Coraliomargarita algicola: one gene and its partner. The main gene of each other region encodes a partner of the protein of the gene in region 2 in a complex. Links are inferred from orthologs where the notes say so. Each region holds a gene or a part of one and is shown on either strand. Other genes may lie near its edges.

Evidence for each region. The genes of interacting proteins can lie anywhere in the genome.
Region 1: the proteins of SH580_RS07640 (region 2) and dnaG are in contact, whole or in part, in a crystal structure (PDB 2R6A), measured with the Geobacillus stearothermophilus proteins. The link is inferred for Coraliomargarita algicola from one-to-one orthologs. Residues at the interface, in WP_033016901.1 of Geobacillus stearothermophilus: Ser13, Glu15, Ala16, Gln18, Glu91, Leu92, Asp94, Ala95, Val96, Pro97, Thr98, Ala99, Ala100, Asn101, Tyr104, Tyr105, Ile108; in WP_049624496.1 of Geobacillus stearothermophilus: Lys456, Leu457, Leu458, Pro459, Ala460, Asn463, Ala464, Leu467, Leu535, Leu536, Ile537, Ala538, Gln544, Glu545, Asp548, Tyr549, His552.

Annotation. Positions count from the first base shown.
Region 1 is NZ_CP138858.1:2,480,204-2,484,382, forward strand. Bases 1,238-4,179 are described here. They hold dnaG (DNA primase), read left to right. Parts: upstream 1,238-1,980; coding sequence 1,981-3,378; downstream 3,379-4,179. Other genes in these bases: SH580_RS09895 (tetratricopeptide repeat protein), read left to right, coding at 1,238-1,919; SH580_RS09905 (DNA primase), read left to right, coding at 3,375-3,803; rpoD (RNA polymerase sigma factor RpoD), read left to right, coding at 3,830-4,179. Outside these bases: more of SH580_RS09895, read left to right, coding at 45-1,237. UniProt on the Escherichia coli protein: RNA polymerase that catalyzes the synthesis of short RNA molecules used as primers for DNA polymerase during DNA replication.
Region 2 is NZ_CP138858.1:1,977,193-1,982,663, reverse strand. The notes cover bases 714-3,709. They hold SH580_RS07640 (replicative DNA helicase), read left to right. Parts: upstream 714-1,704; coding sequence 1,705-2,715; downstream 2,716-3,709. Other genes in these bases: bamA (outer membrane protein assembly factor BamA), read left to right, coding at 2,748-3,709; SH580_RS07645 (DnaB-like helicase N-terminal domain-containing protein), read left to right, coding at 1,271-1,708; rplI (50S ribosomal protein L9), read left to right, coding at 731-1,234. Also shown: SH580_RS07660 (30S ribosomal protein S6), read left to right, coding at 1-176; SH580_RS07655 (single-stranded DNA-binding protein), read left to right, coding at 198-668; more of bamA, read left to right, coding at 3,710-5,120; SH580_RS07630 (OmpH/Skp family outer membrane protein), read left to right, coding at 5,163-5,471. UniProt on the Escherichia coli protein: The main replicative DNA helicase, it participates in initiation and elongation during chromosome replication. Travels ahead of the DNA replisome, separating dsDNA into templates for DNA synthesis.

The DNA.
Region 1 (4,179 bases), 500 kb from region 2 along the record:
TTTTGTTGCTAAATGCACTCACAAACCGAACACAATTCCCGCACATGTTAAAAGCAAACTTCAAAAGCGTATTCTTCATTACACTGGTCACGACCTTCACTTTACTGATTGGTTGCAGTAGTCCTGAAGAAAAAAAGGCCGCGCAAATCAAAGAAGCCCTCACCCTCTCTGCGGCTGGCTCGAACGCCGAAGCTTTGGAAATTCTCGAAAACCTCGCAACACTCTACCCCAACGATCTCGAAATCCTCAACTCCATCGGTCAGATCTACACCGCACAAGGCGACCCCACGATGGCCGCCTTCTTCCTCGAGCAGGCCTACCTACAGTCACCTGACGATACCGAGCTACTTTTCAAAACCTACCAGAGTCTGGAAGCAGCCAATCAACCTGCCGCTCACTTACTAGAGAAACTCTCGACCCAAGCCCCCGAAGCCATGACACCCGAGCTCTGGGTGCGTCTCGGTCAAACCCGCCAGGCAGAAAACAAAGTACAGTCCGCACTCGACGCCTACCTAAAGGGAGTCGATCCCGAAAAGAAAAAGCCAGCCCCTGAAACCGCAGCTTCCATCGGCCAACTCTTTGTCAAAGCGGGCAATCTACCACTCGCGGAATCGTGGCTAAAAATCGCCGCCGACAATGACGACCCCAACGCCTTAACCGCTCTCTTCGCGCTACTGGAAATCAACCTGCGCCAAAAAGACTGGGTCGATGCCGAAGCCACCATCGCTCAACTCGACAAACAATTTCCCGGCGCTGTGGAAGCCAGCCAATGGAACCAAGCACGACAGGAACTCATCCGCTGGCGCAAAGCACAGAACGAGATGAAGGCCAAACTCGCGCAAGCCGAAGCCGAGAAGAAAGCCGCCCAAGCCGCAGCAGAAAGAGCCGCCGCCGAACAAAAAGCTAAAGCCGAACAAGCCGCAGCGGCTGCAAAAGCGGCCGCCGAAAAAGCGAAAGCCGAAGAAGTAGCAAAAGAAACTCCGGCAAACGCCTCCGAATTAGCTCAAACTACCAGCGATACGCCTAAGACTACGACGCCAACAAGCGACAACGAGCCGGCGGTAACAACTGGAGGCAAGGCGCAAATCATCGCCGACCTCGAAGCAGCCGAAGCGATGGCCAATGCCCCCGCAATCGAGGGCGAAATGCCCGTCGACATCGACCCCGACATCACCGTGATCGATGCCTCAGAAAACAACAATCTGCCCATAGCCTTCAACCCCGCGATAGCGATCGAACCCGCCGACCCGGAAATCACTTTCGAAGTCGACTACGACCAGGCCACCAGCACCGGAGGTACCAACTATAGCATCGCTCCCATCGCGCCGGCAGACCCCATTACGCCAGCTGACCCTATTACGCCACAAACAGTCGAAGCGCCGATCGAAATCGAGGCCTTCCCCACCAGCGAACCCAAAGAGACATCAGTCGCCCCCATCCGCCCCAGCGAACGCCCTCGCACCATCGAAGAACTCATGGCCGACGCGGAGACCGCCACATTGGACCGCGACTTCAAATCCGCCATCCGTAAATACTGGGCAGCCATCAGCATTGCAAACAACAGGGCAGACGTCTGGAACCTGCTCTCCCGTTCCTACCTAGTCGACGGACAACTCAAAAACGCCGAAACCACAGCACTCGAAGCGGTTCGCCTAGAGCCACGTGAAGTCGCCTACACGCTCGATTACCTGCGTGTCGCGCAACGCTCCAAAGAACCCAGCGAATTCCTAGCTGAGCTCGAAACTGCCTTCGACCGCTTCCCCACCAGCCCGGAAATCACGCTCTCACTCGCCCGGGGCCACGAACGCATATCCAAAGACCTCCCCACTGCACGCAACCTATACCTACGTTTCATCGACACCGCCCCCAACCATCCGCTCGTCCCCGAGGCACGTGCAGCAGTCGCTCGTCTCCGTTAGTCTCACTCTCACTCTTATCAATCACTCTAATCACCGCGCATAGCGTAATTATTCAAAACCCTTGGCACGCGTTAAACAAAGCTCAATCGAAACCATCAAACACCAAGTCAACTTGGTCGATGTCGTCTCCCCCTACGCTCAACTCAAAAAAGCCGGGCGCTCATGGAAAGGACTCAGCCCATTCACGCAGGAAAAAACGGCCTCCTTTTACGTACACCCGGACCGCGGCTTTTATAAATGCTTCAGCACCGGTGAAGGCGGCGATTGTTTCACTTTTATAATGAAACAGGAAAACCTCGAATTCATCGAGGCAGTCGAGTTCTTGGCAAAAAAGTTTAACATCACCCTCGAATACGAAGAAGGCGGCCCCTCGCGCGAAGAAATGTCGTTGCGCAAACAGATCTTCGAGCTCCACGAACTCGCCACCACATGGTTTCACCAGCAGTTCCTCGAATCAGCCGAAGCAGGCCCCGTCCGCGATTACTGGAAAAATCAACGCGGCTTCACCCCGGAAACTGCTAAAGAAGTCAAGATCGGCTACGCCCCTGCTGCCCGTGATGCTTTCGCACTCTACTGTAAAGAGCGCAAGGTGTCGACTGCAGCCATGCATCAGTCCGGGCTATTCTTTGCCCGCGACGGCGAGCGTAATTACGAATACTTCAAATCCCGCTTTCGTGGCCGCCTGATGATCCCGATCCGCGATGTGCAAGGTCGCGTCGTCGCTTTCACTGCGCGCCAACTGCCACAAACCCCGGAAGACGACCCTGCCCGCGAAGCCAAATACGTCAACTCCCCCGAAACCCCCATTTTCCACAAGGGGCGTATTCTCTTCGGCATGGATCACGCCCGCACTCACCTCAAAGACGGAGAAAGCTTCCTGCTGGTAGAAGGCCAGCTCGATGCAATTCGCTGCTGGTCCGTAGGCCTCCACACCGCAGTCGCCCCGCAGGGCACCGCCATTACCGACGATCAGATGCACCTACTACGCCGCTATGAGCCTAAAAGCATCGAGTGCCTACTCGACGGCGACGCCGCAGGCCGAAAAGCCGCGCTACGTGCATTGCCACTCGCCTTCAAGGCTGGCTTGGAGTTCCGCTTCTTACTGTTGCCTGACAAGGCCGACCCCGATGACCTGCTGCGAGAACAGGGCGCAGAAGCACTGGAGCCGCTACGACAAAATTCCAAAAGCGCCATCGAGTTGCTCGTCGCCGACAACCTCCCTGAAGGACGCAGCCCGACCACCAACGAAAAGACCACCGCTCTACGCGCAGTGTTCGACCTACTGCACCACGTGCCGTCCGAAGTCGCCCGCGAGGACTACATCCAGATTGCCGCTCGCCTGGTAAACGTCGACCCCATGGCCGCCCTACGCGACTTCCAAAAGGACCCGCCCCACGCCCGGCTTTCAGTCGCGAAGAAGCCACCCCCACTCCCAAGACAACCCGAGACCCGCTATTGACACAGGCCGCTTGGGAGCTACTTTGGCTCGTTTTACATCATCCAGAACACGCCAAAAAGCTGTCAGAAATTATTGATTACGAATGGATTAATACAAATTCCACCACTGGCCGCCTACTCTCACGCCTACTTGCGGAGCTGCGCGAAGGAATGATTGAGAGCGTCGACCAAATAGAAAATATCATTGATACCATTGAAGAACGCCAACTCTTAGCCGATATTCATTCCCGCGAACTCAGCATTGAAGCGCCTGCCAAACAAATCGTATCCTGCCTCGAACGTCTCCGACGTAATCATGTAGACGCCCAGATTAAACATTTAAAACAAAAGATCATCAACGCAGCCCCCGAATCACAGATAGAGCTGATGCGTGAACAAAAAGCACTGATCCGCAACGTAGCGCAGCCCCTTCAACTCCAACTTTAAGACCGCACAAACTCACGAAACTAATTATGTCAGCCGCGAAAAAGAATACCGAAGAAGAAGAAATTCCCACCAATAAAGCCGACGCCGAAAAAGCACCGGCCAAAAAGAAGGTCGCGAAGAAAGCCGCACCTAAGAAAAAAACCGCGCCCAAGAAAAAAGTCGTGACCGAAGATGATACAGATGACGCAAAGCTCGTAGCTGCCACTGAGAAAGCCGCCAAAAAGCGCAAGCTCTCCCCCAAGGCGCAAGAAAAGCTCAACGAGCGCATCCGCAACCTGATCCGCCTCTCGAAAGAGCAGAGCTTCCTCACTTACAAAGACATCAATCAAGCCCTGCCCGATTCCGTCAATAACCCCGACGAAATCGAAAATGTCAT
Region 2 (5,471 bases):
CTTCTGACAGCGAAGACCTCGGTATGCGTGAGTTTGCACGCGCTGCAGACCGCCGCTATACTCAAGGCCACTACGTCGAAATCTACTTTGCAGCGACGGGCGATGTGCCTGCGACTCTTAACGAGAAGCTGAAGCTCGATAAGCGGGTCAATCGTATCTTCACTGAAGCTCTCTAATTCTGTAGCTTACCGATTGCCATGGCCTCCTTTAATAAAGTCATCCTTCTTGGAAACTTAACGCGCGACCCAGAAACTCGCGTCACGGTCAATGGCAACACGATTTGTAAGTTGGGCATGGCCGTCTCACGGGTCTATTCGACCAAAGACGGTGAGCGTCGCGAAGAAACCACTTTTGTGGATATTGACGCATTTGGAAAGCAAGCCGAAGTCATCACTAAATATATGCGCAAGGGGCGTCCACTCATGGTGGAGGGGCGTCTGAAGCTCGATCAATGGGAGACCAATGATGGGCAAAAGCGTAGTAAGCTCGGTGTTGTCTTGGAAAATTTCCAATTTGTCGGTGGTCGTGATGACAACGACTCTAGCGGTGGTTCCGGCAGCGGAGGTGGTTACGAGCAGAGCTCGCCCCCACGGCGCGAGTCCAAACCCGCTGCCAGCCAAGACTTCTCTGCCGAAGGTGACACTTTGGATGAAGACGTCCCCTTTTAAGCGACCCTAAGCTGCAACTTCTCTTACTCTTTCAATCACTCATTTAAATCAAAGAACGTATCATGGCCAACAATCAGGTTCTCCTCTTACAACCCATCACTGGACTCGGCGCCGAAGGCGACACAGTCACCGTAAAAGCAGGCTACGCCCGCAATTTTCTGCTTCCTCGCAAGCTGGCTTTGCCTATCACGCAAGCGAATAAGAAACATGTCGAGTCACTGCTAAAAGCGCGTGAAGCTCGCGAGCAAAAAGAATTCGAAGACGCACGCACATTGAGCGAGCGCGTTGAGAAGACCAGCATTGCCATCGCAGTGAAGACTGGCGAGGGCGGTAAGATGTTCGGTGCAGTTACAGCCAACGATCTGTTGGAGCGCCTCAAGGAAGAAGGCATCGAACTGAGCAAGAAGCAGCTCCAACTCGCGGCTCCTATCAAGGAACTTGGCTCGCACACAGCTGCCGTTAAGTTGCACGCTGACATCGAGACCGAGCTGAAGTTTGAAGTCGTCTCTGAGAATCCGATCGAAGACGGTGCGGATTCTGAAGATGCCGCCGAAGACGACGAGTAATTAACAGGCACTGTCGTATAGACACATTCAAATACGATGCCGCCTGATTCTAACTCTAAGTTCGATCGGAATCGCTCGGGTCGAGACTACAAAGGCAAGCGTAAGTCGGAGTCGAAAGACGATGGCGTGCGCGTGCAGCCTCATAGTATTGAAGCCGAGGAGGGGCTCATTGCCGCTTGTCTACTGGATGGCGGACGTGAGATCTTGACCGAGTGTATCGAGTCCAAGATTGTTCCTGAGTTTTTTTACAAGACAGCGCACGAAGAGATTTTTCGTGCGCTGCTTGCGCTTTATGCCACAGGGGATCCGATTGACGAGATTCTGCTGCTAGACTACTTGCGCAAGAATGGCCTCGAAGAAGAGGTCGGTGGTATTGCCACCATTTATGCGATCCAGGATCGTATCGAGACCGCGGCGCACGCGCGGTATTTTGCGAAAATCGTGCACACGAGAAGTATCTCCTGCGCCGTTTGATTCGCACTTCCCGCGAGGCGATTGAGGCCTGCTATGAGCAGCAGGAGGACATGACGACCTTCATCGAGAAGATCGAGCAGGATATTTTCGAAATCAGTCGTGACCGTATTACGGATGCGGCGATTCCCATCCGGCAGTCGTTGGATGAGGCAGTCGCCGATATTCATGCGCTCTTGAATGGGCGCGATGATGCGGACGGGGTGCTCTCCGGCTTCCGCGATCTCGATGGCATGACCTACGGCTTCCACCCCGGGCAGATGATCGTGCTCGCTGCGCGTCCTTCGGTGGGTAAAACCAGTTTGGCGATGAACTTTGCGGAGCACGCCATGATTCCGGATGGTGGCCGTAAGCCAGCAGGGGTGATTGTATTTAGTTTGGAAATGACGGCGGCGCAGCTCGCGATGCGCCTGATTTGTAGCCGTGCCCGTGTGGATATGAAGCGTATTCGGGATCGCGTGATTTCGAAGCAAGATTCGGCCGACATCGCCACCACTGTGAAGGAGTTGAAGGAAGCGCCGCTGTGGATTGATGACGGCTCGACCTCCACCATTCTCGATATTCGAGCCAAAGCGCGTCGTTTGCATACGAAGAACCCGCTGGGCTTGGTTGTGGTCGACTATTTGCAGCTGATTAAGGGCACGGATAGCCGTATGCAACGTGAGCAGCAGATCGCCGATATTTCTCGCGGTATGAAGGGCATGGCCAAAGAGCTGAATGTGCCCGTGGTTGTTTTGAGTCAGCTCAATCGTGAGTCGGAGAAAGAGAATCGTGATCCGCGCCTATCTGACTTGCGTGAGTCCGGTTCGATCGAGCAGGACGCCGACGTGGTGATGCTGTTGCACCGGCCCAAAAAGAGCGACGATGACGAGACCGTCGAAGGGGGCGGACTCTATAATGAGCATGAGCACATTAAATTAATCGTTGCAAAGCAGCGGAATGGCCCCGTAGGTGAAATAGACCTGACATTTGTCCGCCGTTATACACGCTACGAGAATTTCCACCGTTAAAGGCTACGAGCCATTCTTTCTTAATAGATCAGATGCGAATCATTCAGACTCTTCTCCTTGCTGTCACTAGCTTGCTCGTGCTCGGTTTTCCGTTTAATACTTCGGTGGCTCAGGAGGCCGAAACGTATCCGGTCATCAACCGCATTGTGACTGAGTTCGACGGCTTTCGTTCGGTCAGCGATCAGTATATCTTTGGCAATATTCAGTTGCGTCCGGGGATGAATTACAATCCGGCGCTGTTGGATCAATCCATTCGCACGCTGTATAGCACGGGGCACTTCGAGTTTGTGGAAGTGCGTGTGGATAAGGCGCAAGATCAGAAAGTCGATTTAGTCTTTGAATTGGTTTCCAAATACACCATCGAGCGCATCCGGTTTTCCGGGAATGAGGCTTATTCCGATTCCCGCTTGGCTTCTAAGACCGAAATCGAGAGTGGCATGCCGCTGGATGAGTATGGCATCAGTGTGGGTGCAGACGCGATTGCCGAGTATTACGTCGAGAAGGGCTATCCAGATGTCGAGGTCGATTACCGAATTCAGCGCGATGAGACAACCGGCTATGCGGTGGTCAATTACGACATCGATGAGGGGGGGAAGGTGCGTATCGAGGAGATTAACTTTGTGGGGAATGATGCGATCAGCTCCAAGACGCTTCGTAAGCAACTCGATACACGGAAGCATAATTGGCTTTCATGGTTGCTCGGTTCGGGGAAGTTCGACGAAAAGAAATTCAAAGAAGACCTCAAAATTCTGCGTAAATACTATCGTGATTCCGGTTATCTCGATTGTGAGATCAACGAAGATCAGGTTGAAATCGATTTTATCGAGTCCGATGAGATCGTGATTACGATTCCGGTGGTCGAAGGGCAGCTTTACTACCTGGGGGAGTTCTCGGTCGAAGGTGCGACGATCTACACCTCTGCGGAATTATTGAATTCGGTGCGATTAGAGACGAATAGTCCATTTTCTCCACAAGAAGTGGATGACGCGGCAACCGCGATTCGTGAATACTACACCTCCAATGGCTATTTGGAGACACGGGTGCGCGCTGAGCGGGTGCCAAACATGGAGACTCGCCAGATTGACGTGGTCTTCCGTGTCAGTGAAAGCGAAAAATTTTACGTAGAGTCGATTAAGATCGAGGGCAATACCAAGTCCAAAGCGCGGGTGATCGTGCGCGAATTAGCGCTAAGCCCTGGGGATGTGTTTGACCGCAAGCGCATGGAGGTGAGCCAGCGTCGTTTGGAAAATACCAGTTTCTTCGAAGATGTGCGCCTGAACCCCGAGCCCACAAATGTGCCAGGGCGTAAAGATTTGGGCATTACTGTTCGTGAAGGTCGTACAGGTAACTTTACTTTTGGTGCTGGTTTCGGCTCGGTGGAAAGTGCAGTGGTCTACTTTGAAATGTCGCAGGGTAACTTCGACCTCTTTAATTGGCGCGATGGATTTCAAGGGGATGGGCAGAAGTTCCGCTTCCGTGCCTCGCTCGGTACCAGCAGTAATCAGATCTTGATCGCCTTTGAGGAGCCTTGGCTCTTTGAGCAGCGCCTTGCATTCGGCGTGGAGCTCTACCGCACAGAGTCCGATTATAATAGCTCCGATTATAATGAACTTCGCACAGGCTTCGAGCTCTACTTGCGTCGCCGCCTGTTCGAGCTGGTTGAAGCGCGTCTTTCCTACCGCCTAGAACTGGTCGAGATTTTCGATGTGGATCGTGGCACTGGCGTTGATAATGGGGACGGCTCTATTACGGGTGACGGTATTGCAGACGTGTTTCAGCGTGCTGAAGGTGAGGAGCTTGTTTCCAAGGTCGGGCTCACATTCTTACGTGATACACGCGAGACTTTGATTTTTACGCGCAAGGGCAATCGCTCTAGCTTGAGTTTCGAGTACGCGGGCGTGGGGGGCGATGTAAACTACTACAAGTTTGAGGGGCGCACGGCTCACTTTATCCCGACCTTCGATACGATGAAGCAGTCCTTATCGATTCTTGCCCGGGTCGGCAGCGTGACGCCATTTGGTCAAAGCGAGATCGTTCCTTTTTATGACCGTTTCTATCTCGGTGGACCGGACACACTCCGTGGATTTGATTACCGCGAAGTGGGCCCGCGTGACCCGGATGACGAAGATGAATCGGTGGGGGGTAACTCGTATTCCATGATTTCTTTTGAATATGCTTTCCGAGTTGCGGAACCTTTAGGGCTAGTCGTGTTCTATGACTGGGGATTTGTTAATACAGATGATTTGGATTTCAGCATGTCAGACTACGCCGATAACTGGGGGATTGGTGCGCGCATTATGCTTATGGGCTCACCGCTCAAGCTGGATCTCGGTATTCCCATTACATCCCCCGAGGGTGCTGGTGGTGGCACACAGTTTAATTTTTCCTTTGGCACACGCTTCTAGTGCTGCTTAACTCTAACGTCTCAAACCCATAATACATATTATATGAAAAAAATCACTACTCTTATTCTTGCCTCGCTTGTAGTCACTACAGGCTTATTCGCGCAAAAGACTCCCGTGGTCGGCGTCGTCGACGTGCAGCGCGTGCTCGCTGATTATGCCGACTTTCAGGCTGCCGTTGAAAAGGTAAAGGGCTCTGTCGCTCCGGTGGAAGAAGAAATGAAGAAGATGCAGGCAAACATCGAGGCGATCGTGAGTGAAGGTCGTAGCATCGAAACAAAAGCCAAGAACCCGGCTGCCAGCGACGAAGCGCGCGCTGAAGCTCAAGCTCAAGTGGGCCAACTTCAGCAAAAG